DNA from 4 places in the Variovorax sp. BGA-UO-ETr-C22 genome. Region 3 is predicted to be linked to each of the others. Evidence: predicted binding sites of a transcription regulator. Region 3 holds the regulator's gene; each other region holds the start of a gene.
The links. Region 3 encodes LexA, which represses DNA repair genes until DNA is damaged. Its sites were predicted from a motif close to ACTGTATNNNNATACAGT; they were not measured.

Region 1 (7,040 bases), 920 kb from region 3:
CGACCAGGTGATCGAGCAGCTCATTCCCCTGCTCGACAAGGATGACATCGTCATCGACGGCGGCAACAGCCTGTACACCGACACGGAACGGCGCGACGCCTACCTTGCGAGCAAGGGCCTGCGCTTCATCGGCGCGGGCGTGTCGGGCGGCGAGGAAGGCGCGCGCAAGGGGCCGTCGATCATGCCGGGCGGCCCGGCGTCGACCTGGGAGGTGATGAAGCCGATCTTCGAGAGCATCGCGGCCAAGGTGGACGGCGAGCCCTGCGTGATCCACATCGGCCCGGGCGGCGCGGGCCACTACGTGAAGATGGTGCACAACGGCATCGAGTACGGCGACATGCAGCTGATCTGCGAGGCCTACAGCCTGTTCAAGGCGGCCGGCTTCACGACCGACGAGATGGCCGCGATCTTCAACGAATGGAACGAGGGCGAGCTGCAGAGCTACCTGATCCAGATCACCGCCAAGGCGCTCGAACAGAAAGACCCGGAAACCGGCCAGCCGGTGGTCGACCTCATCCTGGACAAGGCCGGCCAGAAGGGCACGGGCCAGTGGACGCTGCTGAACGCGGCCGAGAACGCGGTGGTCATCAGCACCATCAACGCCGCCGTCGAGGCGCGCGTGCTGTCGTCGCAGAAGAAGCAGCGCGTGGCTGCGAGCCAGCTGCTGCAGGGGCCGAGGATCGAACTGTCGCTGGAGAAAAAGGCGCTGGTGGCCAAGGTGCACGACGCGCTCTACGCCTCGAAGGTCATCAGCTACACGCAGGGCTTCGACCTGATCCAGACCATGGGCGAGAAGAAAGGCTGGCCGCTCGACCTGGGCGGCATCGCCTCGATCTGGCGCGGCGGCTGCATCATCCGCGCGCGCTTTTTGAACCGCATCACCGACGCCTTCCGCCGCGACCCGGCGCTGGGCAACCTGATGCTCGACCCATTCTTTCAAGACCTGCTGAACCGCACGCAGCAGAACTGGCGCGAGGTGGTGGCACTGGCGGTGAGCAACGGCATCCCGGTGCCGGCCTTCAGCGCCTCGCTGGCCTACTACGACAGCTACCGCACGGCACGCCTGAGCGCGAACCTGCTGCAAGCGCAGCGCGACTTCTTCGGGGCGCACACGTACGAGCGGGTCGACAAGCCGGAGGGCCAGTTCTTCCACACCGACTGGCCCGAAGTCATCGAATAAATAAATTGGACTCGCCCCCAGGCTTCGCGCACTTCGTGTCGCTTCGCCAACCCCCTACCGGGGGCAACACCAGCGGCCCGGCAAAGCCGGTTCCGCGGTGTTTCTGGTGAATGCCCGCTCGCCACCTCTTCAGGTGATGCGACTCAGCCGGCGTCGGCCAGCCAGTCGCGCACCACGCCGACCGACTGCGCCAGCGGCGCCGTCGCATCCACCGCCAACACGCCGGCCTCGCCCACCGGCGATTCGAGCGTGGCGAACTGGTTGGCCACGAGGCTGGCCGGGAACATGTGCAGCCCGGCGCCCGCGCGCGCGGCCACGCGGCGCTCGGCTTCGGCGCGGTCGATCTGCATGAACACGAAGCGCAGGCCCGGCGCGGCGGCGCGCAACTGGTCGCGGTAGCTGCGCTTGAGCGCGGAGCAGGTCATGACGGCGCCCTGCGGCGCGTCGGCCAGGGCGCGGCCCAGCGTGGCCAGCCAGCCGGCGCGGTCGGCGTCGGTGAGCGCGATGCCGCGGCTCATCTTGTCGACGTTGGCGGGCGGATGGTGGTCGTCGCCCTCGATCAGCGGCAGCCCGAACGCCGTGGCCAGCGCCGCGCCCATGCTGGACTTGCCGCAGCCCGAAACCCCCATCACCACGAGCCAGACCCTGTTCATGCGCGCTCTTGACCTTGTTTGAAGCAGCCGATGCCGAATGCGTGCCGAGGCCGGCACGGCCACGAATCTACCGCGTCTGCGCCCTGTTCAGAACAGGCTGCCCTGCCCCGCGGCGCCGGGCGGGCGGAACGCGCCGGTGTCCAGCGCGATCCGCTCGCGGTTGAAGCCCAGCCGGTGTGTCGCTTTCTGGAAGCGCTGGTGGATCAGATCGGCCCACAGGCCGCTGCCCTTCATGCGCGTGGCGAAGTCGGCGTCGTAGTCCTTGCCGCCGCGCATCTCGTGGATGCGCGCCATCACGCGCTCGGCGCGCTGCGGGTAATGCAGCTCGAGCCATTCCTTGAAGAGCGGCGCCACCTCCCACGGCAAGCGCACCACGGTGTAGAAGGCGCTGCGCGCGCCGGCCTCCCAGGCGGCTTCGAGCACCTGCTCCATGTCTTCGGTGATGAACGGAATCTGCGGCGCCACGCTCACGCCCACCGGCACGCCGGCCTCGGCCAGGGTGCGGATGGTGCGCAGCCGCCGGTGCGGCGCGGCGGCGCGCGGCTCGAGCTTGCGCGCCAGCTCGCCGTCGAGCGTGGTCACGGTGACGTACACCGCCGCGAGCCGGTCGGCGGCCATGGGCGCGATCAGGTCGAGGTCGCGCTCGACCGCGCTCGACTTGGTGACCAGCGCGAACGGATGCCGCACCTCGCTCAGCAGCTCGATCACGCCGCGCGTGAGCCGCAGCTCGCGCTCGATGGGCTGGTAGCAGTCGGTGGCGGTGCCGATGGCGAGGTTGCTGGGGCGGTAGCCCTTGCGCCCGAGTTCGGCGCGCAGCACCTCGACGAGGTTGCGCTTGGCGATCAGCTTGGTCTCGAAGTCGAGACCGGGCGACAGGTTCAGGTAGCTGTGCGTGGGCCGCGCAAAGCAGTAGATGCAGCCGTGCTCGCAGCCGCGGTACGGGTTGAGCGAGCGATCGAAGGGGATGTCGGGCGACTCGTTGCTGCTGAGCACCGACTTCACGTCCTCGAAGCGCACCTCGGTGGCCAGCGGCAGCAGTCCGGCGGCCTCGGCTTCGCCGTCTTCCAGCGTGCCCCAGCCGTCGTCGAAGGCGTCGCGTGCGTCTTTGGAGAACCGGTGCGCGAGCCGCGTGGCCGCGCCTCGGCCCTTGATGATGTGGATGGGAACCTGGGCGGCGGGCATGGCGAGTCCTTGGAAGGAATCAGGAAACAAGTCGAACAACTGTTTATTCATACAGTATTTCACTTTTGATCCCGACATGCACAGTTTTTTATTTCTGTCTTGACAGAAATTCAGGAATTCCTAAACTCGACGCCATGGAACTCACCGACATTCAACGCAAGTTCGTCCTGCACTGGGGCGAGATGGGCTCCATGTGGGGCGTGAACCGCACGGTCTCGCAGATCCACGCCCTGCTCTTCGCGCACGGCAAGCCGATGCACGCCGAAGAGTTGTCGGAAACGCTGGGCGTGGCCCGCTCCAACGTCAGCAACAGCCTGAAGGAACTGCAGGCCTGGAACCTCGTGCGCGTCACCCACACGCTGGGCGACCGGCGCGACTACTTCGAGACCAGCGTCGACGTGTGGGAGCTGTTCCGCACCGTGGTGCGCGAGCGCAAGGAGCGCGAGTTCGACCCCACCATCCGCGTGCTGCGCGAGATCGTTTCCAGCCCCGATTTCCAGAAGGAGCCGCCCGATGCGCAAGACCGCATCCGCTCCACCATGGACCTCATGACCAAGCTCGCCACCTGGGCCGACGAGATGCTGCGGCTGTCGCCCGGCACGCTCGACAAGGTGCTCACGCTCGGCGCCAGCGTGCAGAAGTTCGTGCGCGGCGACAGCCCACCGCCCCCCGCCCCTCCTGGCGCCGGCAAGGGCGACGACCCCGACGCGCACCACGCCAGCCTGCCCATGATCTGAGAAAGGCCGCGTCCTTTTTTTTGCCTTTCTATTTCTGTTTTGACTGAAATATCGAGAACCAAAAGCACCATGACCCGCTTCGCCCCCGCCACCTACCCGCTCACGGTCTATTTCGACGCCACCTGCCCGCTGTGCACGGCCGAGATGGGCGCCATGCAGGCGCGCGACAGCGCGAAGCGGCTGCGCCTGGTCGACTGCTCGCCCATCGGTTTCGCGGACGGCCCGGCGCCGCGCGAGGCGCTGATGCGCTCGCTGCACGCGGTCGATGCCGCAGGCCAACTGCGCGTGGGCGTCGACGCCATCCGCGCCTGCCGCGCCGCGGTGGGCCTGCCGGCCGGTGGCGCGGTGCTCGACCTGCCGGTGGTCGGCCGGCTGGCCGACCGCGCGTATGCAGTGCTGGCCCGCAACCGCTACCGGCTGCCGCGCTGGCTGGTCCTGCGGCTCGCGGGGCACGGTGCGATCGCGCCAGCCACCTGCGCCGACGACCACTGCAAGCTCTAAAAAACCACTCACGCTGTCACACCCCACCCGCTCACGTCCGAAGGAGTTTTCGATGCCCGACGTCTTCCAGCCCGACTTCCGCCTGCCCGGCACCGCGCGGCCCGCGCCGCCTGCCGTCGAAGGCCACGTGAGCCGCGAGGACACGCAGGACTATTTCACCGAGGTCGCCGACGACTACCGCGCCTGGAGCCCCAGCTACAACATGCACTTCGGCTTCTGGCGCCTGGGCCTGAACCCGCTGCGGCGCGAGGGCATGCTGATCGAGATGAACCGCACCGTCGGGCGCGCACTGCGGCTCGACACCACCGCCACCACCGGCCCGCGCTGCGTGCTCGACCTGGGTTGCGGCGCCGGCGCCACCTCGCGCACGCTGGTCGGCGACGACCCCGCGCTGCATGCGGTCACGGTGACCAACGTGCCGGTGCAGAACGGCATCGCCGCGCGGCTCGACGCCCGCGCCGGCGTGGCCGACCGCGTCGCGCACGTCGAGGCCGACTACACCCGCACCGGCCTGCCTGCCGCCCAGGCCGACGGTGCCTGGGCGCTCGAAAGCGCCTGTTATGCCGAGGGCACCGCCAAGGCCGACTTCGTGCGCGAGGCCGCGCGGCTGCTCAAGCCCGGCGCGCGGCTGGTGGTGGTCGACGGCTTCCTGCTGCGCCGCCGGCCGGGCCGGCTCGCGGGCTGGCTGCACCGCCTGTGGGCCGACAGCTGGGCCGTGCCCACGCTGGCGGTGCGCGACGACTTCACGGCCGCGCTGCGCGCGCACGGCTTCGAGGACATCGCGTTCACCTCGCTGCGCTGGCGCGTGGCACCGAGCGCGCTGCACATCCCCGTGCTGGCCACGCGCTTCACGCTGGCCGAACTCTGGAAGGCGCGCGGCAAGCTCAGCCCCTGGCGCCGCAAGCACATCGTGGCCAGCTACTGCGCGCTCGCGCTGGGCATGTTCTGGCGCGACTTCGACTACGCCATGGTGACGGCCCGGCGCAGCGCCAGCTGAGACATCACAAAAAGAGGAGAAGAGATTTCCATGCGCACCGAGCCCGAAGAAAGCAAACTCGCCGACCTGCCGGCCAACGACGACGTGCCGGCCCCCAAGCCCGTGCACGGCATGCCCTTCGGCTGGTTCTGGCCCATGTTCGCCGGCGCGGCGCTGGCGCTCGTGCTGCGCCTCGTCTTCAGCGGCGGCCCCGGCCAGCCCTTCTCGGCCATGCTGGGCTCCTTCGTCTACTTCGCGCCCGCGGCGTGCGGCGCGGTCACGGTGTACCTGGCCGAGCGCATCGAGCGACGCAGCTGGGGCTACTACCTCTGGGCGCCGTGGGTGGCCACCGCGCTGTTCGTCGGCGGCACGCTGATGGTGTTCATCGAGGGCATCATCTGCGCCGCCTTCATCGTGCCGCTGTTCGCGGTGATGGGCAGCGTCGGCGGGCTGGCCATGGGCATCGTGTGCCGCATCACCAACTGGCCGAAGCCCGCGCTGTACAGCGTCGCCCTGGTGCCGCTGTTGCTCGGCGGCATCGAGCCGCAATGGCCCAACCCGGACCAGTTCTCGAACACCTCGCGCACCCTCTTCATCGCAGCGCCGGCCGAACGTGTGTGGCACGAGCTCAACGCCGCGCGCGACATCCGCCCCAGCGAAGTCGGCGACGCGTGGGCCTACCGCGTCGGCGTGCCGATGCCGGTGTCGGGCGTGACTGTCGACACGCCCGAGGGCCGCGTGCGCCAGGTGCAATGGCAGAAGAACGTGCATTTCGAAGAGGTCGTCACCGAGTGGCAGCCGAACCGCCTGCTGAAGTGGCGCTTCCGCTTCACGCCCGACTCCTTCCCCGCCGGCGCGCTCGACGACCACGTGATGATCGGCGGCCAGTATTTCGACCTGCGCGACGCGACCTACACCCTGACCCCGCGCGACGGTGGCACCGAGCTGCGCGTCGCGGTGTCGTGGCGGCTGAGCACGCGCTTCAACTGGTATGCGGACCCGGTCATGCAGTTCCTGCTTGGCGACGCCTCCGAGAACATCCTGCGCTTCTACAAGGCGCGCAGCGAAGCCACCCAGGCGGTCGCGGGATGAGCGCGCCACCCGTCTTCCAGCAGGCGCTCGGCCCCGCGTGGGGCCAGCTCGGCGACGTGATTCGCCGGCACTACACGATGGCGCCGTTCTCCGACGACTACGTCTGCGTGCGCGGCGCGATGAGCGAGGTCTGGCACGCCCCCTGGGCCGCGCTGCTGATGCCCTTCGGCCGGCTGTTCGGCGCGCTGGTTCCGCACCAGGGTACCCAGGTGCCGATCGAGGTGCACTACCGCTGCCGCCCCGGCAACGCCCACCTCTACTGGGACCGCGTCTTCCACTTTCCGAGCAGGCCGCCTTTTCATTTCCGTTCGCACATGGAACACGACGCGGCGCAAGGCAGCGAGGTGATCGAATACGTGCGCTTCGGCATCGGCATGCGCCTGGCGGTGAGCGCGGAAGACGGCGCGCTCGTGTTCCGCGACAGGGGCTACATCTGGCGCCTCGCGGGGCTGCGCATTCCGCTGCCGCTGGGCCTCTTGCTCGGCACCGCCTACGTCGAGGAACGGCCCGATCCGTCCGACCCCGACAACTTCACGATGAAGATGCTGCTACGCCACCGCTGGTTCGGCGATGTGTTTCGCTACAGCGGACGCTTCCGCCTCGGTTCACAATGAGCCCACCATGCCGCGCCGCCCCGAAAACCTCTACGCCCAGTACCACGCCCACATCTACTTCGCCCCCGCCACGCTGGCGCAGGCGCGCGAGCTCAGCGAGCGCGC
Region 2 (7,040 bases), 370 kb from region 3:
GCATCGGGCTGCGAGGCGGCGTCCTTGCGGGCCTTGTCGGGTGCAGGCGTTTTCTCTTTTTGCAGCGCGGGCCGCCACCGCTGCTGGCGCTCGGGCCGGTGGTCGGCCTGCGCGAGCGGCACCACCACCTGGTCGGCGCCGAGCCGCACGCTGAGCCGTTCGACCATCTCGTGCAGCTTGTCGCCCTTGCGGTTGTCTTCGGGCAGGAAGCTCGTGCTGGCGCCGGCCAGCGGATCGGTTTCGAGCGTGCGCAGCTTCAGCCAGCTCGCGGGCGCGGCCAGCGTGGTGAGCGCGAGTTTTTCGGACAGCAGGCGGCGCAGGTGCGCCATGTCCTGCGTGGGCTCGGCCGTGCGCACGGTGAGCTGCTGGTGCGGCGGCAGGGTCACGCCGTTGAGGCGCCGCAGGTCGAGCGTCCACTGCAGCTCGAGCGCGCGCGCGCCGCGCTGGCGGGCGCGCAGCCAGATCTGCAGCGCCGAGAGCAGGCGGTTGGCCGACCACATGAGTTCGGGCCCGGTCTCGGCCAGCGCGGGCAGTTCGAGCTTCTGCTCGAACACGTCGGGCAGCGTGAGCCAGGCGTGGCTTTCGGGGCGCAGGCCCCAGGCGATGTCGAGCGCCTCACGCAGCCCGGCACCGAAGCGCCGCGCCAGCCCGCCGCGCGGCAGCGCCGCCACCTCGCCCCAGGTGCGGCAGCCCAGGCGCGCGAGCAGGTCGAGGTGGCCCTGCGCGGCCGTCAGCGTGTCCAGCGGCAGGCCGGCCGGCACGTCGGCGGGCCGGTGCTCGTTGCGCGCGAACAGGCGCAGCCGCGCCAGCGCGATCAGGCTGGTGGCGCCCTGCGCGCCGCGCATGCGCGCGTCGGGCGCGGGGTTGAGGGCCAGCAGCTGGCGCATCAGCGGCGCGCGACCGCCCCACAGGCGCTCGCAGGCCGAGACCTCGAGCATCAGCGCCTCGTCCTGCCAGGCGACGTGCGGCGTGAACTGCAGCGCCCACCAGCCCAGGGCTTCGGGCGGGGGCATGTCGGGGGCGTCGGCGTCCTCGGTTTCAGACGACCACTGCAAGGCGATCCAGTGCATCCGGGCCTCCTTTCCATGCGTCGATGCGCACCACCGTGGCCGACGGCGCGGCGGCCGGCGTCACGGCCGGCTGCAGGCGCAGCTGGCGCCGCACGCGGGCGGCGGCCAGCAACGCGCTCATGCGGGCATTGCGCGCCGGCACCCGCACCGGCGCGGCCAGCGGCGGCCCCCGGCGCTTGAGCAGGTGCAGCGCGATCTGCGCCGGGTCGTCCGGGCAGCGCTCGGCGCGCAGGCGCAGACGCGCGGGCGAGGCCGAGAGCGCCACCGACTCGGGCCGGCACACGAACAGCAGCACCTCGTGCTGCGCGGCGGCCAGCTGCAGCCGCCGCAGCTCGCCCACGCGGGCCTGCGGCAGCCAGGCGACGACGGCAGCGATCTCGGCGCAGCGCAGCGCCTGCTCGCAGGCCCACAGCCGCGCGGCCGGGGCGTCGCTGCGCACGCACATCAGCGCCTCCACCGGCAAGCCCTGCGCCGCCAGCGCGGTGCCGCAGGGTTCGTAGGGTGCGCCGACCAGCACCACCGGCCCGCCGCGCGCTTCCACGGCCTGCGCCAGCGCGGGCAGCAGCAGGCGCCAGACATGGGCCTCGGGCGTGGCCTGCAGCAGCTCCGTCATCGCGCCCACGGGCCAGCCGCCGCCGGGCAGCTCGGCGTCGAGCGCGGCATGCCCGGTGGCCACGACCTGCGCGTCGGCCAGGCCGAGTTCGTCGGCGTGCCAGACGCCGCGGCCCGCGGCGGTGGAAAAGGAGTCGAGGAAAGGGAGGCCCATGATTGCAGTTGTTAACTGTATTTTTATACAGTATTTCCCAGGTCGCAACCAGCGATCGATTTACCTGCGAAGGCCCGCGCCTTAAGATCGGTTTATTAACAATTAGTGACCATGAGACACAAAAAGATTCACCTGCGGTTTCTGGCCCTCGCCGCCCTCGTCTTCGCGGGGGCGCCCGCCTCGGCCCAGCCCGCCAAGCCGCTCCTGATCGGCCAGACCTACGTGCAGACCGGCCCGCTCGCATCGCTGTCGACCGAGCCGCTGGTGGGCATCCGTGCCATGTTCACCGCGCTGAACGCGAGCGGCGGCGTCAACGGCCGCCCGGTCGAGCTGCGCCAGCTCGACGACGCCTACGACCCCGCCAAGGGCGCCGAGAACGTCAAGACCTTCGCGCGCGACGGCGCTGTGGGCGTGCTGATGCCCATCGGCACCTCGTCGGCGGTCGGCGCGCTGAAGGCGGCCAACGAGCTGAAGATTCCCGTCGTCGGCCCGTACACGGGCGCGGGCCCGGTGGTGAAGTTCAGCGAGTTCGGTTTTCCGGTGCGCATCAGCTTTGACGAGGAATACAGCCGCATCGTGAACCACCTGTTCACCATCGGCCTGTCGCGCATCGCCTTCGCGCACAACGACAACCCCGGCGCGCGCTCGGCGATGGAGAGCACGCAGAAGTTCATTGCCGAACGCGGCGACAAGATGGTCGGCAGCGTGGCCATCAAGAACGACGGCTCCGACGCGGCCGAACGCGCCGCCGAGCTGGCCAAGCTCAAGCCCAAGGCCGTGGTGCTGTCGGCCACCAACGACGTGGCGGCGAAATTCATCGCGGCCTACCGCGCGACCGGCGGCGAGACGGCCTTCTATTCGTTCTCCTTCCTGAACGGGCAGAAGCTGTTCCAGGACATCAAGAAGGACGCGGCCGGCGTGGTCATCTCGCAGGTCGTGCCCTATCCGTGGAACAGCGCGATGCCGGTGATTGCCGAGTACCAGGCGGCGATGAAGAAGATCGGCATGACCGAGTTCAGCTACGCCAGCCTGGAGGGCTACGTCACGGCCAAGGTCATGGTCGAAGGCCTGAAGCGCGCGGGCGCCAACCCGACGCCCGAGTCGCTGCAGAAGGGCCTGGAGTCGTTCAAGACGCTGGACCTCGGCGGCATCGCCGTGTCGTACCGGCCCGGCGAGCACCGCGGGCTGACCTTCTCGGAACTGTCGATGCTCAAGGCGGACGGGCGCTACCTGCGCTGAGGCTGAACCGCTTCAGCCCAGGAAGCGCAGCAGCTGCGCGTTGACCTCATCAGCGCGCTCGTACTGCACCCAGTGCCCCGCGCCGTCGATCACCACGCCTTCGCGGCCCGGGCCTTCGCTGGCCAGTTGCGCCACCAGCGGACGCGAATCGGCGGTGACGTCGAACTCGCCCCACAGCAGCAGCGTCGGCACGCCCAGCGCGTCGATCGCGGCCTGCAGCCCGCCCGAGAGCGACACCTCCTTGCTGCGAAAGCGCGTGCCGTGGCACGAGAGGTCGTGGATCTCGAAGGCCAGCGGGTCGATGGCGGCCGGCGCGTGCAGCATCAGCGCGCCCAGGTTGTGCATGAGCGCGGCGCGCTCGGTCTCGCGGTCGGGGGCAGCGCGCCAGTTGATCATCTCGACCGTCATGCGGCGCAAGGTGCCGTGGCCGCCGCTGCCCATCAGCGCCAGCCGGCGGATCGCGCCGCGCCGCACCGCGAAGCGCGCGGCAGTGAGCCCGCCGAACGAGAAACCGCCCAGGTCGATGGGCGTGCCGGCGCCGATGAGCGCATCGAGCGTGCCGCCGAGCGCGGCCAGGAGCGGCACCAGCGCGTCCTCGCCGGGCGCCACGCGCAGCAGCGCGTCGGAATCGTGAAAGCCAGGCATGTCGGGCAGGAGCAGCGTGCGCTGCGCCGACAGCGCCTCGGCGTTGCGCAGCCAGTGCATCCAGCTGCCGTGGCCGCCGTGCAGCAGCACGATGGGCGGCTGCGTCGTGTCGGTGCCGAAGCGGCGCCAGCGCACGCGAATGCCGTCATGCACCGGGTCGTGCGAGGTGGACAGGGCTTCGATGCGGGCGATCAGGCGCCGGGCTTCGGCGGATTCGTCGGGGGTGGGAAGAGCGGGCGTGGGCATGGCTTCATTCTGCCGCGCGGCCCGCGTGCCTTCAGGCCGCGCCGAAGCGGTAGCTCGACACCACGAGCCCGCCCATGAAGGCGTCCTCGTGGTAGACGCGCTCGCCGACGTCGCCTTCGGCCGCGCCGACCGCGACCATCAGCGGAATCAGGTGCTCCTCGCGCGGGTGCGCCACGCGCGCCGACGGGGCCGAGGCCCAGTCCTGCAGGCGTTGCACGCGCGCCTGCGGCGTGGCCTGCACCGCCGTCTCGTCGAGCCAGTCGCCGAAGGCCTTGGACACGCCGTGCGCCTGCGGGCCGAAGTTGCGCAGGTTGTGATAGCTCAGGCCGCTGCCGACGATGAGCACGTTCTCGTCACGCAGCGGCGCGATGGCGCGGCCCAGCGCCAGGTGTTCGGCCGGGTCGAGCCCGCGCCTCAGCGACAGCTGCACCACCGGCACGTCGGCGTTCGGGTACATCGCGGCCATCGGCGAGAACATGCCGTGGTCGTAGCCGCGCTCGGGGTCGATCTGCGCCGGCAGGCCGGCGGCGGCGATCAGCGATTGCACGCGCTGCGCGAGTTCAGGTGAACCTGGCGAGGCGTAGCGCACCTCGTAGGTGTGGGCCGGAAAGCCGCCGTAGTCGTAGATCATGGGCGGGCGCGGGTTGCCCTGCACCGTGAACACGGGCGACTCCCAGTGCGCCGAGACCATGAGGATGGCCGCCGGCGTGCGGCCGATCTGGCGCGGCATGTCGGCCAGCGAGGCGGCCAGCTGGTCGTAGGTGGCGCCCATCTCCTTCTTCATCCAGGGCCAGGGGCCGCCGCCGTGCGAGATGAAGTACGTGGGCAGGCGGGAAAGCGTGGTGTTGTCGTGGGTCAAGTCGATGCTCCTTGAAGGCGTTGGATCGACTGTAGACATTTCCTTTCAGGAAATCGACAGGCTACGATGCATCGAATCCTTTCTTCACAGGAAATCATCGATGGACCGCATGACCAGCCTGCGCGTGTTCCGCGAGGTCGTCGAGGCCGGCAGTTTCGTGGCCGCGGCCGAGCGCCTGGGCCTGTCGGCGCCGATGGCCAGCAAGCACGTGGCGCAGCTCGAGAAATCGCTGGGTGCGCGGCTGCTGCACCGCTCGAGCCGCCACCTGAGCCTCACCGAGGCCGGCACCGCCTGGTACGAGCAGAGCCGCCGCGCGCTCGACCTGCTCGACGCGGCCGAAGCCGCCATCGGCCAGACCAGCGACGCGCCGCGCGGCCAGCTCAAGGTGAGCGCGCCCGTGTGGTGCGCCACGCCGCGCTTTGCGCGCGTGCTGGCCGACTACCGCGCGGCGTACCCCGAGGTGCTGGTCGACATGCACCTGGAGAACCGCAAGGTCGATCTCGCGGCCGACGGCTACGACCTGGCCCTGCGCGCCACGCAGGAGCCCTCGCCCGCGCTCATCGCGCGGCCGCTGTGCCGCGTGCCCTTCCACCTCGCGGGCACGCCGGCCTACCTGAAGCGCCACGGCGCCCTGCCCGCGGTGCCGGCCGACCTCGCGAAGCTGGGCGCGATCGTGCCCAGCTACGTGAACCTGGACAACCTCGCGCTCAAGGGGCCGGGCGGGCGCATGTTCCCGCTGCGGCTCACGCCCGCGATGCGCTCGGACGACACCACGCTCACGCTGCACGCGGTGCGCGCCGACATGGGCATCGCGTACCTGCCCGTGTGGCTCATCGACGACGACCTGGCGCAGGGCCGGCTGGTGCGGCTGCTGCCCGCGTTCGAGGCCACGCCGGTCACGCTGTTCGCCGTGTACACGAGCCGGCAGTACATGTCGCCCAAGCTGCGAACTTTCATCGACTTCCTGAGCGCGCGGCTGGGGGGCATGGAAACAAAGGCAGCACGCGCCGACGACAGCAAGGTGCGCCGCAGCTGAAGGGTTGCTGAAGGCACCGGCCACGAACGCACCTTTTCGGGGCAAGGTCATGCATGCAGGGCTACATTCGAAGGCTCTGCTGGAGACCGATTCCTTGTTCCGCTTTTTCGAAAAACTCCTTCCCCCGTACCCCGCCGCCGAACCGACGCTGCCGCCCCAGGGCTTCTTTGCCTTCCTGTGGGCCTGCACGCACGGCGTGCGCGGCAAGATCGCCGCGATGGCGGTGCTCACGGCGGTGATGTCGACCTTCGAGGCCGCGCTGTTCGCGATCCTCGGGCGCATCGTCGACTGGCTCGGCGGCCAGGTGCCGTCCAAGCTGTGGGCCGAGCGCGGCGACACGCTGCTGTGGCTGGCCGCGTTCCTGGTGATCAGCATCGGCGTGGTGGCGCTGCAGACCATCGTGAAGCACCAGACGCTGGCGGTGAACCTGCCGATGCGCCTGCGCTGGAACTTCCACCGCCTGATGCTGGGCCAGAGCATGGCCTTCTACCAGGACGAGTTCGCGGGCCGCATCACGGCCAAGGTGATGCAGACCGCGCTGGCCGTGCGCGAGACCGTGTTCGTGCTGGCCGACGTGCTCGTGGCCATGGGCGTGTACGTGGCCACCATGATCATCCTGGTGGGCGTGCTCGATGCGCAGCTGGTGTGGCCCTTCGTCATCTGGCTGGCGCTGTACATCGCCTCGCTGGTGTACTTCGTGCCGCGCCTGGGCAAGGTCGGCAAGGCGCAGGCCGACGCGCGCGCGCTCATGACCGGGCGCGTGACCGACGCCTACACCAACATCGCGACCGTCAAGCTGTTCTCGCACACGCAGCGCGAGGCCGGCTTTGCGCGCGACGCGATGCGCGAGTTCATGAAGACCGGCTACGGCCAGATGCGGCTGGTGAGCGCCTTCGAGATCGTCAACCACACGCTGAGCATGGGCCTCACCGCCGGCATGGCGGGCATGGCGCTGTGGCTGTGGTCGCACGGCACGGTGGGCGTGGGCGCGGTGGCCGCCGCTACGGCGATGGCGCTGCGGCTGCAGGGCATGTCGCACTGGATCATGTGGGAGATGACCAGCCTGTTCGAGAACATCGGCACGGTGCAGGACGGCATGAAGACGCTGTCACGCCCGCGCACGGTGCTCGACGCGCCCCATGCCACGGTGCTCGACGTGCCGCACGGCGAGGTGCGCTT
Region 3 (7,040 bases):
GCCGTTTTCATAGCGGTAGAAGCCTTCGCCCGTCTTGCGGCCGAGTGCGCCGGCGGCCAGGCGCTGCGCGGTGATCACGCTCGGGCGGAAGCGCGGCTCTTCGAAGTACTGGTGGTAGATCGACTCCATCACCGGATGCGACACGTCGAGCGCCGTGAGGTCGAGCAGCTCGAACGGGCCGAGGCGAAAGCCTGCCTGGTCCTTCAGGATGCGGTCGATGGTGGCGAAGTCGGCCACGCCTTCGCCGACGATGCGCAGCGCCTCGGTGCCGTAGCCGCGGCCCGCGTGGTTGACGATGAAGCCCGGCGTGTCCTGCGCCTGCACGGCGCTGTGGCCCATCTGCGTGGCGTAGCCGGCCAGCTTCTGGCAGACCTCGGGCGAGGTCTTGAAGCCCGCCACCACCTCGACCACCTTCATCAGCGGCACGGGGTTGAAGAAGTGGAAGCCCGCGAAGCGCGCGGGTTGCTGCAGGCCGGCCGCGATGGCGGTGACCGACAGCGACGAGGTGTTGGTGACCAGCGTGGCGGTGGGCGCGACCACGTCCTCGAGCTCGCGAAACAGCGTGCGCTTGACCTCGAGGTTTTCGACGACGGCCTCGACCACGAGGTCGCAGCCTGCGAGCGCCTGCATGCCGTCGACCGCCTTCACGCGCGCCACATAGGCGTCGCGCGTGGGGGCGTCGATCTTGCCCTTCTCGTGCAGCTTGCTCCATTGGGCGGCGAGGGCTTCGCGGCCACGCTCGGCGGCACCGGCGAAGCTGTCGAGCAGCAGCACTTCGCTGCCGGCCTGGGCGGCGATCTGCGCGATGCCGCGCCCCATGGCGCCGGCGCCGATCACGCCGATTCGGGGGTAGTTCACTGTCATGGGATCAAGGTTCTCATGGGTTGGTGGGTGTCCGGGGCGGCCACGCCGGCGCGGGTGCGCGACGCGGACGAAAGCTCCGATTTTGCAATCTCGCGGGAGGCCCGCGCCCCGGGTGTTACGCGGGGCATCGGAATCAGGCCGGGCGGCGGCTGCGGTCGATGGCGATGCTCAGGCCCATCGCCAGCAGCATCAGTGCAAAACCGACCCGGCTCATCCACTCGGTGGCGTCGTTCGCCAGCAGCCAGCCGCCCAGCGCCGCACCCAGGGCCTGGCCGATGTAGATGCCCGAGCTGTTGAGCGCCACCGAGCCCGGCGCCAGGGCGGGCGCCAGCCCCACGAGGCGCGCCTGCTGCGAGGAGTTGGTGGCGAAGCAGCCCAGGCCCCAGGGCACGAGCACCACCGCGAGCCACGCCAGCGTGCTGGCCAGCGGCCACAGCAGCAGGCTGAGCGCGATCAGCCCGGTCGTCAACAGCACCATGCGCCCGGCGCCGACGCGGTCGATGTAGCGGCTCACCACCATGTTGCCCAGCAGGCCAAAGGCGCCGAACAGCGCCCACATCAGGCTCAGCGTGTTGGCGTCGGCGCCGAAGCCCTGCTTGAGCAGCGGGCCGAAATAGCTGAACAGCACGAACTGGCCGACGCCCTGCAGCGCCGTGACCGACACGATGCCCATCAGCACCGGGCTGCGCAGCACGCGCGACCAGGCCGCGGCCGTGAGTGCGGCGGGCCGGATGCCGTTGGGCAGCGTGAGCCAGACCGAGGCGGCGCTCACGACGCTGAGCGCCGCGATGGCCATGAAGGCCATGCGCCAGCCCAGGTGGCCGCCGATCAGCGCGCCGATCGGCAGGCCCAGCACCGAGGCCACCGACCAGCCGAGAAAGACGAAGGTGACGGCGCGCCCGCGCTGCTCGGGCGGCACCAGCATGCCGGCGCAGGCCGCGGCCTGGGGCGTGAAGATGGCGGGCGCGATCACCGTGAGCATGCGCACCGGCAGCAGCGCGCCGAAGCTGGGCACGAGCGCCGCAACCACGTGCCACGCGGCGTACCAGAGCAGGGTGAGGGCGAGCAGCTTGCGGCGGTCCCAGCCGGCGACCGCGGCGGCCAGCAGCGGGGCGCCCAGGCACATCACGAAGGCGGCCGCACTGATCAGCTGGCCGGCCGTGGCGACCTTGATGGCCAGCGAGGCGCTGATTTCATTGAGGGTGCCCGGCACGACCATCACGCCCGTGCCGATCACGAAATTGCCGGCCAGCAGCGCCCAGAGCGCGCCTCGCTGCGGCGCGGGCCGGCTCATGCGTTCACCGCCGGACCTGCAGCGCGCCGGGGTTCACGATGTTCGTGGGGTTGCCCTTGATGAAGCTCACGACGTTGTCGAACGCCTGGCCGAAGTAGCTTTCGTAGCTTTCCTGCTCGACGTAGCCGATGTGCGGCGTGCAGATGCAGTTTTCGAGGCGCAGGAGCGCATGGCCCTGCAGCGGCGGCTCGCTCTCGAACACGTCGATGGCCGCCAGTCCGGGGCGCCCGCGGTTGAGCGCGGCCAGCAGGGCATCGGCTTCGACCAGCTCGGCGCGCGAGGTGTTGACGAACAGCGCCGTCGGCTTCATGCGCGAGAGGTCTTCGAGCTTGACGAGGCCCTGGGTGTCCTCGTTGAGCCGCAGGTGCACCGACAGCACGTCGGCGGCGGCAAAGAATTCGTGGCGGTTCTGCGCCACCTGGAAGCCGTCGGAGCGCGCCTTGGCGCAGCTGGCCTCGCGGCCCCAGATCACGACCTGCATGCCGAAGGCCTGCCCGTAGCGGGCCACCAGCTGGCCGATGCGGCCGTAGCCCCAGATGCACAGCGTCTTGCCCTTGAGCACCGAGCCCACGCCGAAATTCGGCGGCATCGATGCCGACTTGAGGCCCGACTGCTGCCAGGCCCCGTGCTTGAGGTTGCTGATGTACTGCGGCAGGCGGCGCATGGCCGCCATGATCAGCGCCCAGGTGAGTTCGGCGGGCGCCTGCGGCGAGCCCGAGCCCTCGGCCACCGCCACGCCGCGTTCGGTGCAGGCCGTGACGTCGATGTGGCCGCCGACGCGACCGGTCTGGGAAATCAGCTTGAGCTTGGGCAGCTTCTCGATCAGCTGGCGGGAGATCTGGCTGCGCTCGCGGATGAGCACGATGACGTCCGCATCCTTGAGGCGAACCGACAGCTGACCGATGCCCTTGACCGTGTTGGTGTAGACCTTGGCGGCGTAAGCGTCCAGCTTGGCAGCGCACTGCAGCTTGCGCACGGCGTCCTGGTAGTCGTCGAGGATCACAATGTTCATGGCATGCCATTGTGCCTCGCAGCATCGGCACGTCGCACGTGTGAACGTTTGGATACCCCGTGCCAAATGGCGCCCGGGAGGCCTGTTTCAGACCGTTGGGGGTGAATCCGCCGTGCGCGTGCGGGGCGCACAGGCACAGCGGGTTCGTTTGCACCTTCTCAGTGCAGGTGGCTGGGGCGGGGCGTGCCGCTCCCGGTTTCCGCAGCTTCCAGCGCGGCGAGCCGGTCGAGTTCGGCGCACACGTCGGCCATGCGGCCGGAAATCACGACCCGGTTGGCGCAGCCACGCTGCGTGCCTTGGCGGTCGACCACGCGGACCACACGCAGCGGGCGTGCAGGCGCGGCGGCGGCGGATGGCGAGCTGGCAGGCGCGGAGCCGCCAGCGGGGCGCGCCGTGCAAGCGGGGCGGATGGACACGTAGCGCAGGCCGGCGGCTGCGTCGCTGCTGTCACCGTGCGACGGGCGGCGGGCGGGCATCCAGCGGGTGGCCAGCGATTGCAGGGGTGACCAGAGGTCGGCGATGGCGAGGAGGGCGATTCCCATGTGAACTCCAAAAAAGTATGAGGTTGAACACAGGCAGGATTTCTTGAATCGGCCACGACAGGGTGATGGCGACTTCGCGCCATACGCCCGCCACCTGTCGCGGCCGGATGAGGTGCTGCTTGTGGGCAGCAGGCCCGGGGCCTACATCAGCATCGTGTTGCGGATGAGGCCGACCGCGAGGCCTTCGATTTCGAAGGGCTCGCCGGGCTGGACGATGATGGTCGGGTAGTCGGGGTTCTCGGCGTGCAGCTCGATCACCTGCTTGTTGCGCTTCAGGCGCTTCACGGTGACTTCTTCGCCCAGGCGTGCCACCACGATCTGGCCGTTGCGCGCTTCCTTCGTGGCCTGCACGGCGAGCAGGTCGCCGTCCATGATGCCGGCGTCGCGCATCGACATGCCGCGCACCTTGAGCAGGTAGTCCGGCTGGCGCTGGAACAGCGTGTTCTCGACGTAGTAGGTCTGGTCGACGTGCTCTTGCGCGAGGATGGGCGAACCTGCCGCGACGCGGCCGATGAGCGGCAGCGCGAGCTGGGCCATGCCGGGCAGCGAAAGCGAGAACTGGTTGCCTTCGCGGTGCCGCGTTTCGTGGAGCGAGCGCAGCGCATCGCCCTTGAGGCGGATGCCGCGCGAGGTGCCACTGACGAGTTCGATCACGCCCTTGCGGGCCAGGGCCTGCAGGTGCTCCTCGGCGGCGTTGGCCGACTTGAAGCCCAGCTCGTTGGCGATTTCGGCGCGCGTGGGCGGCGCACCGGTGCGTGCGATGGCGCCCTGGATCAGGTCCAGGATCTGCTGCTGGCGGGCGGTAAGCTTCACTGCGAACTGCATAGTGGTTTCCTTGCGGCACTGGCTAGATATCCAGTACCTGTATTTTTAACCAGTTTTCAAAAGTTGACAAGCCATGACTCATTCCTCTTCGTCCGAGACGCGCCGCGTGGTCGTGCTGGGCACCGGCGGCACCATTGCCGGCAAGGCCGCCAGCAGCGGCGACAACATCGGCTACACCGCCGGACAGGTGGGCGTGGCGGACCTGCTGGGCGGCATCGAGGCGCCGGCCGGCGTGACGCTGGTGGCGGAGCAGGTCGCGCAGCTCGACAGCAAGGACATGGACGCCGACACCTGGCGCCAGCTGGCCGCGCGCTGCGCGCACTGGCTGGCGAAGCCTGATGTGGCCGGCATCGTGGTCACCCACGGTACCGATACGCTGGAAGAGACCGCCTTCTTCCTGCACGCCGTGCTCTCGCCGGCCAAGCCGGTGGTGCTGACCTGCGCGATGCGCCCGGCGACGGCCCTGTCGCCCGATGGTCCGCAGAACGTGCGCGACGCGCTCGCGGTGGCCTCGACCCCGGGCGCGCAGGGCGTGACGGTGGTGTGTGCGGGCGCGATCCACGGCGGCCTCGATGTGCAGAAGGTGCACACCTACCGTCTCGATGCCTTCGCGTCGGGCGATGCGGGGCCGGTCGGCTACGTGGAAGAGGGCGAAGTGCGGCGCGTTCGTGCGTGGCCGCAGGGGGCGCCGTTCGATGCGGCGCGGCTGGAGGCGGTGTCGAAGCCGTGGCCCCGCGTCGAGATCGTCATGAGCCACGCGGGCGCGAGCGGTGCGATCGTGGAGGCGTTGCTGCTCCCGTTGGCTGAGCCCTTGCGCGGACTGGTCGTGGCCACGACCGGCAACGGCACCGTGCACCACGCGCTGGAAGCTGCAGCGCTGAAGGCTCAGGACGGCGGCGTGTCGGTGTTGCGCGCCACGCGCTGCACGAACGGACGCATCCTGCCGAAACCCGGTGACGGGCTGCGGGACGCAGGCACACTCACGCCGGTGAAGGCGCGGGTCGCGCTGGTGCTGGAACTCTTGGGAGTGGCCGCCCTGCCGGAGGCGGAGGGCGGCTAGGAGAAAGGGGCTGACGAATCAGCCGCTGAATCAGCTGTTCAGTGCGGCAAGCGCGCGCTGCGTGATCTCGTCGACCGTGCCCACGCCCTGGATGGCGCGGTACTTCGGCGCGGCGACCGGGTCGGTCTTGGCCCAGGCCGAGTAATAGTCGACCAGCGGACGGGTCTGCTGGCTGTAGACGTCGAGCCGCTTGCGCACGGTCTCTTCCTTGTCGTCTTCGCGCTGGATCAGCTCTTCGCCCGTCACGTCGTCCTTGCCTTCCACCTTCGGCGGATTGAACTTGACGTGGTAGGTGCGGCCCGAGGCCGGGTGCGAGCGACGACCGCTCATGCGTTCGATGATGTCGCCGAAGGGCACGTCGATCTCGAGCACGTAGTCGAGCTTCACGCCGGCCGCCTTCATGGCGTCGGCCTGCGGAATGGTGCGCGGGAAGCCGTCGAACAGGAAACCGCCGTTGCAGTCGGGCTGCGCGATGCGTTCCTTCACGAGGTTGATGATCAGGTCGTCGCTGACCAGTGCACCCGAATCCATGATCGTCTTGGCCTGCAGCCCGAGGGGGGTGCCTGCCTTGACCGCGGCGCGCAACATGTCGCCGGTGGAGATTTGGGGAATGCCGTATTTCTGGCAGATGAAGGTCGCTTGCGTGCCTTTGCCTGCTCCGGGCGCGCCCAGCAAAATAAGTCTCATGGTGTCCTCGGAAGGTTCTTAGATTTTGTGTCGCGCCCCATGCGCGCCCTCAGGCGCGCCGAGGCGGAATTGCATCGAGGATAGCATGCGTCCCCGTGACAAATTGCCGCCGTCTCCCTCGGGGCGGCCGGCAGCTCACGCAGGCGAGCCGGCCGCGAAGACGGCGCGCACGCGTGCCAGGTCTTCGGGCGTGTCGATCCCGGGGCCCGGTGCCACATCGCTCACATGCACTGCGATGCGGTGTCCGTGCCACAGCGCGCGCAACTGTTCGAGCGCCTCGGTGGCTTCGACAGGGGCGGGCGACAGCAACGGGAATTGCCGCACGAAGCCTGCGCGATAGCCGTAGATGCCGATGTGGCGCAGCGGTGCGGGGCTGGGCAGCACCGACGGCGCCGCACCGCCCGACGAGCCGTCGCGCCACCAGGGGATCGGCGCGCGGCTGAAATAGAGCGCATGGCCTTGCGCATCGAGCACGGCCTTCACCACGTTCGGGTTCATGAAGTCGGCCAGCGAGTCGATCGCGTGGACGGCGGTGCTCATCGCGGCCTGCGGGCGAGCGGCCAGCGTGGCGGCAACGGCGTCGATCAGCGCGGGGTCGATCAGCGGCTCGTCGCCCTGCACATTGACGACGATCGCGTCGCCGTCGAGCCCGAGCTGTTCGCAGGCTTCGGCCAGCCGGTCGGTGCCGCTGGGGTGGTCCTGGCGGGTGAGCAGGGCCTCGACGCCGTGCGCCTTGCAGGCGTCGATGATGGAGGC
Region 4 (7,040 bases), on a different contig from region 3:
CTGCAGCTCGAAGCCCGCCAGGTCGGACTCCGTGATGAAGCGGGTGCGGTTGGCGTACAGGTGCCGGTCGCCGCGCGCCGCCTGCTGCGTGATGTGGAAGCGCTGCGGCATCACCAGGTGCAGGTGGTCGCGGGCCCGCGTCATCGCCACGTAGAGCAGGCGCCGTTCTTCTTCCAGCTCATGCGCGCCCTGCGCCACGTCGGCCGGCATGCAGCCGTCGACCACGTTGATGACGTGCACCGAGTTCCACTCCTGCCCCTTGGCCGAATGGATGGTCGACAGGATCAGGTAGTCCTCGTCGAGTGAGGGCGGGCCGGGCCGGTCGCTGGTGGCTTCGGGCGGGTCGAGCGTGAGCTCGGTGAGAAAGCGCTCGCGCGAGCCATAGCCGGCCGCCAGCCGCGCCAGCTGCTCGACGTCGGCGCGTCGCACGCCCGAGGTGTCTTCGTACAGCCGCTCCAGGTGCGGCTGGTACCACTGCATGGCCACCTCCACGTCGGCCGGCCACTGCAGCGACGGCGCGCGCAAGGCGGCGTAGGCCTGGGCGAAGTCGGCCCACTGTTCACGCGCGGCCGACGGCGGCACGAAGTCGCGCACCGCCGCGGCCGGGTCGCCCGCCTGGTCCATCGCGTCGAGCAGGCGCGTGCCGGTGGCCGGCCCCACGCCGGGAATGAGCTGCGTGACCCGGAAGCCCGCCATGCGCCCGCGCGGATTCTGCGCGAAACGCAGCACGGCGAGCAGGTCCTTCACGTGCGAGGCCTCGAGGAACTTGAGCCCGCCGAACTTCACGAACGGGATGTTGCGCCGCGCCAGCTCCAGCTCCAGCGCCGCGCTGTGCGACGAAGTGCGAAACAGCACCGCCTGCGACTTCAGCGCCAGCCCGCCCTCGCGGTGCGCCAGGATCTTGTCGGCCACCCAGCGTGCCTGCCCGGCCTCGTCGGGCACGAGCACCAGCACCGGCTTGCCGGCCGAGGGCTTGTCGGTCCACAGCGTCTTGGCGTGCCGCTCGGCGGCCTGCGCGATGACGCGGTTCGACACGTCGAGGATCGGCTGCGTCGAGCGGTAGTTGCGCTCCAGCGTGACGATGCGCGCCTCTTGCGAGAACTGCGACGGAAAGTCGAGGATGTTGCGCACCGTGGCGCCGCGGAACGAGTAGATCGACTGCGCGTCGTCGCCCACCACCGTCACGCCGCGCCCGTCGGGCTTCATCGCGCGCAGGATCTCGGCCTGCAGCAGGTTGGTGTCCTGGTACTCGTCGACCAGCACGTGGTCGAAGCGCGCGCCGACGTGCGCGGCCAGCGCGGGCTCGGCGACCATCTCGGCCCAGTAGAGCAAGAGGTCGTCGTAGTCGAGCACGTTCTGCTGCTGCTTGGCCTCGACGTAGGCGCCGAACAGCGTCTTGAGCTGGGCCTCCCACTCGGCGCACCAGGGAAAGCTGTCTTTCAGCACAACGGCCAGCGGCGCGCGCGTGTTCACGCAGCGCGAGTAGATCGACAGGCAGGTGCCCTTGCGCGGGAAGCGGTTGACCGTGGACGACAGGCCCAGCTCATGCCGCACCAGCCCCATGAGGTCTTCGGCGTCGCCGCGGTCGTGGATGGTGAAGTTCTCGTCCAGCCCGATCTGCGCGGCGTACTCGCGCAGCAGCCGCGCGCCGATGCCGTGGAAGGTGCCGGCCCAGGGCAGCGCCGGCGGGCGCTCCGACTTCAGGCCCAGCACGCGCGCCAGCACCTGGCCCGCGCGGCGCTCCATTTCCTGCGCGGCGCGGCGCGAGAAGGTGAGCAGCAGCAGGCGCTGCGGATCGACCCCGTCCGCGATCAGGTGCGCCACGCGGTGCGCCAGCGTGCTGGTCTTGCCCGAGCCGGCACCGGCGATCACGAGCAGCGGCCGGTGGTCGGCGCCGACCGCTGCGCCCACGCCGTGCTCGACCGCCGCGCGCTGGTCGTCGTTGAGCGCGGCGAGCGCCGCGGCCAGGCGCTCGGCTTGCGTCTTCGGGGGGGTGGAAAGAACGGGGGACGCAGGGGTCTGCATGGGCACGACTTTACTGTATGTCCGTCCAGTTCGAGTGCCTTGTCGCCCTGTGGCCGGTGACATAATCGCGCCTCGCTGCAACCGGAGACTCCCCTTGGAAACCGCCCCGTCTCGGCAGCTTTCAACTCCCTGGCGACGCTGCGCGTGATGTACTGACGCCGGGTCCGCGGGAATTGAAAGCGCCCCGCCCTCGCCCATCGTTCAGTCACCCCCGGGAGTGAGCCCATGCTCAACATCTTTACGCTCGCCAACGGCCGCCTCGTCCAGGAAGAGATCGAGTCGCTCGAAGAGCTCTCCAAGTTCCAGCCGATCTGGGTCGACCTCGAGTCGCCCACGCTCGAGGAAAAGCGCTGGATCAAGCAGTACTACGGCCTCTCGATTCCCGAAGACGCGATGGACGAGGACATCGAGGAGTCGGCGCGCTTCTACGAGGAAGACAACGGCGAGCTGCACATCCGCTCCGACTTCTTGATCGACGACGACGAAGACCCGCGCACGGTGCGCGTCGCCTTCATCCTCAACCAGCACAACACCGACCTGCGCAGCCGCGGCGTGCTGTTCTCGATCCACGACGAAGACGTGCCCGTGTTCCGCCTGCTGCGCATGCGCGCACGCCGCGCGCCGGGGCTGATCGAAGACGCGAAGGAAGTGATGCTCAAGCTCTTCGACGCCGACGCCGAATACTCGGCCGACACGCTGGAGAACATCTACGACGAGCTCGAGGTGGCGGGCAAGAAGGTGCTGTCGGGCAACGTCAGCGACGAGCTGGCCGGCGAGGTGCTCGGCGCCATCGCACGGCAGGAAGACTTGAACGGCCGCATCCGCCGCAACGTGATGGACACGCGCCGCGCCGTGAGCTTCATGATGCGCAGCAAGATGCTCAACGCCGAGCAGTTCGAGGAGGCGCGCCAGATCCTGCGCGACATCGAATCGCTGGACAACCACACGGCCTTCCTCTTCGACAAGATCAACTTCCTGATGGATGCGACCGTCGGTTTCATCAACATCAACCAGAACAAGACCATCAAGATCTTCTCGGTGGCCAGCGTCGCGCTGCTGCCGCCCACGCTGATCGCGAGCATCTACGGCATGAACTTCAAGTTCATGCCCGAACTCGACTGGGCCATGGGCTACCCCTACGCCATCGCGCTGATGGCAGCGAGCGCGCTGGTGCCGATGTGGTACTTCCGCCGGCGCGGCTGGCTCAAGTAACGCCGCGCATCGGGTGCTAGAGTGGCTGTCGGCAGGCAGCTGACCTGGAGAGCCCCCGTGCGCAGACTTCGTTTTCTCACCAACCGCCACCGCGCGCCGTCGACGAACACCGCGCTCGGACTGCTGCTGGCCTTCAACGCCGGCGCCATCAATGCGGGCGGTTTCCTCGTGCTGCACATGTACACCTCGCACATGACCGGCTTCGCCTCGCAGCTGGCGGACGGCATGGTGCTGGGCAACCTCACGCTGCTGCTGAACGCGCTGGGCGCGATCCTGGCGTTCGTGAGCGGCGCCGCGGCCTGCGCGGTGTTGGTGAACTGGGCGCGGCAGCACCGGCTGCATGGCGTGTATGCGCTGCCGCTGCTGCTGGAGGCCGCGCTGATGTTCCCGTTCGGGCTCGCCGGCGCCATCACGCTGACCTGGGCCACGCCGTTCGCGGTGCCGCTCACGGTGCTGCTGCTGTCGTTCATCATGGGCCTGCAGAACGCCGTGGCATCGAAGACCTCGGGCGGCAGCACGCGCACCACCCACATGACCGGCAACATCACCGACGTGGGGATCGAGCTGGGCAAGATGCTCTACTGGAACCGGCGCGCGCCGTCCACGCCGCTGCCGGTGCGCCACGACCGCAGCCGACTGCGCCGCTGCGGCGGGCTGGTCGCCATGTTCGTGCTCGGCGGCGCCGTGGGCGCGCTGGGCTTCAAGCACGTGGGCTTCATCTGCGTCGTGCCGCTGGCCGCGCTGCTGCTGGCGCTGTCGATCCCGCCGCTGCTGCGCGACCTGCCGCAACTGCGCCGGCTCGCACCGTAGGCAGGTGCTTCAGGCCGCGTCGCGCGGCAGGGAGGCGAGCCAGGCGTCGACGAGCGCGAGGCTGTAGCGGCTCGCCACCTCGGCCACGAAGCGCGTGAAGTCGCCGTGCGCGGCATCGTCGGCGCGGTCCGAGATGGTCCGCAGCGCCGCGAAGGGCACGCCGTAGTCGTGGCAGGCCTGCGCCATCGCAGCGCCTTCCATCTCGACCGCGAGCGCGTCGGGCAGCGAACGCTGCAGGGCCCCACACTCCGCGGTGGTCGACACGAAGCGGTCGCCGCTGATCAGCAGGCCGCGATGCACTTTCGGTGAACGCAGATGGAACTCATCGACCGCCTTCTGCCCCACCAGGCCCACCGGATCGCGCAGCGTGCTTTCGGCCACCGCCGCCAGCGCATCGCCGATGGCCGCATCGGCCGCGAAGCGCGAACGCCCCATCAGCGGCACCTCGTACTTCGGAAAGATCGGCGAGGCGTCCATGTCGTGCTGCAGCAGCTCGGTCGCCACGACCACGTCGCCGACATTCACGCCCGGTGCCAGCCCGCCCGCCACGCCCGTGAACACGATCGCCCGCACGCCGAAGCGCTCGAGCAGCACCGTGGCCGTGACCGCCGCCGCGACCTTGCCGATGCGCGACAGCACCGCGACCACGGGCTGGCCCTGCAGGTGACCGACCCAGAAGTCGCGGCCGGCGATGCGCATGCGCTGCTCGTCGGGCATGCGCGCGAGGAGCGCGCTCAGCTCCTCGTGCATGGCCGCGACGATGGCGATGGGCGCAGCGGCCATGGCTTACTTGATGTCCACGCCGTAGAACGTGTGGCGGCCGAACGGGCTCAATTTGAAGTCGACGACCTCCTTGCGCACCGGCTTCAGCTGCACCGCATGCGCGATGGTGAACCACGGCGCCTGCTCCTTGAAGATGACCTGCGCCTTCTTGTAGAGCGCATCGCGCTCCGACTGCTTGGTCGCGCTCTTGGCCTTCACCACGAGGTCTTCATACGGCTGGTAGCAGAACTTCGAGATGTTGCTGCCGCTGGCCGACTTGGCCGAGGCGCAGCCCAGCAGCGTGTACATGAAGTTGTCCGGGTCGCCGTTGTCGCCGGTCCAGCCCAGCATGCCCATCTGGTGCTCGCCGGCCTGCAGGCGCTTGCGGTACTCGCCCCACTCGAAGCTCTTGATCTCGGCCTTGACGTTGATCTTGGCCAGGTCGGCCTGCATCAGCTCGGCGATGCGCTTGGCGTTCGGGTTGTACGGGCGCTGCACCGGCATGGCCCACAGGTCGGTGCTGAAGCCGTCGGGGAAGCCGGCCTGCGCCAGCAGCTTCTTGGCCGCTTCGGGGTCGTACGGGTCGTCCTTCACGGCATCGTTGTAGGACCACAGCGTCGGCGGAATCGGGTTCTTCGCGGCCACGCCGGTCGTGAGGTACACGCCGTCGATGATGGCCTTCTTGTTGATCGCCATGTTGATGGCCTTGCGCACGCGCACGTCGTCGAAGGGCTTCTTCGTCGTGTTGTACGAGAGGTAGCCCACGTTCAGTCCCGGCTGCTCCAGCACCTGCACGTTCGGGTCCTTGCGGATCGCGTCGAGGTCGGCCGGATTCGGGTACGGCATGACGTGGCACTCGCCCTTTTGCAGCTTGGCCCAGCGCACCGAGGCATCGGGCGTGATTGCGAACACGAGGTCGTCGATCTTGGCCTTGCCGCCCCAGTACTGCGGGAAGGCCTTGAAGCGGATGATCGCGTCCTTCTGGTACTGCACGAGGTAGAACGGGCCGGTGCCGACCGGGTCCTGGTCGACCTTCTCGGGCGTGCCGGCCTTGAGCATCGCGATGGCGTACTCCTTCGACTGGATGCCCGCGTACTGCATCGCCAGGTTCGCGAGGAACGGTGCTTCGGCCTGGTTGAGCGTGATCTTCACCGTGTGGTCGTCGATGCGGTCCACCGACTTCAGCAGCTTGGGCATGCCCATGTCGTTGAAGTAGGAGTGGTTCTGGCTCGTGACCTTGAAGAAGGGGTCGCTCTCCTTCCACTGGCGCTCGAGCATGAAGATGAAGTCGTCGGCGTTGAAGTCGCGCGTGGGCTTGAAGCTCTTGCTCGTGGTGTGCCACTTCACGCCCTTGCGCAGGTGGAAGGTGTAGACCGTGCCGTCGGCCGAGATGTCCCATTTTTCGGCCAGGCCCGGCATCACCTTGGTGCCGCCGCGCTCGAACTCGACGATGGTGTTGTAGACCTGCGTGGTCACGTCGAAGGACGTGCCGGTGGTGTTCATGCCCGGATAGAAGTTTTCCGGGCTTCCTTCGGAGCAGTACACCAACGTCTTGGCTGACACGGCGCCGCAGGCCAGGGTAAGGGCCGTGAGCGCTGCCGGTGCCAGGAGCGCCAGCTTTTGTGAGCGGCGCGAAACGGAGGACTGGGTCTTCATGGGGACTCCTCGAGACAGGGTTGAAAAAATCGCCACTCCACTCTTCTTCAGGACGCGGCGAGCACGGGACCATCGGCGCGCACGGCAGGCGCGCCATCGAGAAACTGCTCGGCGTAGTGGCAGGCCACCAGCCGTTCGTCGAGCGCGCGCAGCGCGGGGCGCTCCTCGCGGCAGCGCGGCTGCACGTGCGGGCAGCGCGTGCTGAAGACGCAGCCCGAAGGCGGGTCCAGCGGCGACGGCAGCTCGCCCTTGAGCACGATGCGCTGGCTGCTCAGGCCCGGCGTCGAGGCCAGCAGCGCCTGCGTGTACGGATGCAGCGGCCGCGCGAAGATGCGCGACTTGGGGCCCTGCTCCACCGCATGGCCCAGGTACATCACGAGCACGTCGTGCGCGATGTGGCGCACCACGCCCAGGTCGTGCGAGATGAAGAGGTAGGCCAGCCCCAGCTCGGCCTGCAGGTCGGCCAGCAGGTTCAGCACCTGCGCCTGGATCGACACGTCGAGCGCCGACACCGGCTCGTCGGCCACCAGCAGGCGCGGCGACAGCATGAGCGCGCGTGCGATGGCGATGCGCTG

Region 1: the regulator LexA is predicted to act here: its motif matches at 3,054-3,071, upstream of AC57B8_RS30600 (PA0069 family radical SAM protein).
Region 2: the regulator LexA is predicted to act here: its motif matches at 1,851-1,868, upstream of imuA (translesion DNA synthesis-associated protein ImuA).
Region 4: the regulator LexA is predicted to act here: its motif matches at 2,038-2,055, upstream of AC57B8_RS11830 (ATP-dependent helicase).

The regions. Positions count from the first base shown of each region.
Region 1 is NZ_JCAQPA010000011.1:2,240,727-2,247,766, forward strand. Features, by position in the region: gene gnd (decarboxylating NADP(+)-dependent phosphogluconate dehydrogenase) at 1-1,180, shown strand, start outside; gene AC57B8_RS30595 (gluconokinase) at 1,324-1,833, opposite strand; gene AC57B8_RS30600 (PA0069 family radical SAM protein) at 1,921-3,015, opposite strand; gene AC57B8_RS30605 (GbsR/MarR family transcriptional regulator) at 3,150-3,752, shown strand; gene AC57B8_RS30610 (thiol-disulfide oxidoreductase DCC family protein) at 3,822-4,253, shown strand; gene AC57B8_RS30615 (SAM-dependent methyltransferase) at 4,306-5,250, shown strand; gene AC57B8_RS30620 (SRPBCC family protein) at 5,281-6,321, shown strand; gene AC57B8_RS30625 (DUF4166 domain-containing protein) at 6,318-6,935, shown strand; gene AC57B8_RS30630 (DOPA 4,5-dioxygenase family protein) at 6,943-7,040, shown strand, end outside.
Region 2 is NZ_JCAQPA010000011.1:1,696,350-1,703,389, forward strand. Features, by position in the region: gene AC57B8_RS27980 (Y-family DNA polymerase) at 1-1,070, opposite strand, end outside; gene imuA (translesion DNA synthesis-associated protein ImuA) at 1,039-1,836, opposite strand; gene AC57B8_RS27990 (ABC transporter substrate-binding protein) at 1,948-3,075, shown strand; gene AC57B8_RS27995 (alpha/beta fold hydrolase) at 3,088-3,966, opposite strand; gene AC57B8_RS28000 (DODA-type extradiol aromatic ring-opening family dioxygenase) at 3,998-4,825, opposite strand; gene AC57B8_RS28005 (LysR family transcriptional regulator) at 4,926-5,861, shown strand; gene AC57B8_RS28010 (ATP-binding cassette domain-containing protein) at 5,956-7,040, shown strand, end outside.
Region 3 is NZ_JCAQPA010000011.1:1,322,393-1,329,432, reverse strand. Features, by position in the region: gene AC57B8_RS26275 (3-hydroxyacyl-CoA dehydrogenase) at 1-864, opposite strand, end outside; gene AC57B8_RS26270 (MFS transporter) at 998-2,158, opposite strand; gene AC57B8_RS26265 (D-2-hydroxyacid dehydrogenase family protein) at 2,163-3,170, opposite strand; gene AC57B8_RS26260 (hypothetical protein) at 3,329-3,712, opposite strand; gene lexA (transcriptional repressor LexA) at 3,854-4,537, opposite strand; gene AC57B8_RS26250 (asparaginase) at 4,611-5,597, shown strand; gene adk (adenylate kinase) at 5,628-6,284, opposite strand; gene kdsB (3-deoxy-manno-octulosonate cytidylyltransferase) at 6,420-7,040, opposite strand, start outside.
Region 4 is NZ_JCAQPA010000009.1:482,592-489,631, reverse strand. Features, by position in the region: gene AC57B8_RS11830 (ATP-dependent helicase) at 1-2,025, opposite strand, end outside; gene corA (magnesium/cobalt transporter CorA) at 2,251-3,237, shown strand; gene AC57B8_RS11820 (YoaK family protein) at 3,295-4,047, shown strand; gene AC57B8_RS11815 (5'-methylthioadenosine/adenosylhomocysteine nucleosidase) at 4,057-4,830, opposite strand; gene AC57B8_RS11810 (ABC transporter substrate-binding protein) at 4,834-6,465, opposite strand; gene AC57B8_RS11805 (peptide ABC transporter ATP-binding protein) at 6,513-7,040, opposite strand, start outside.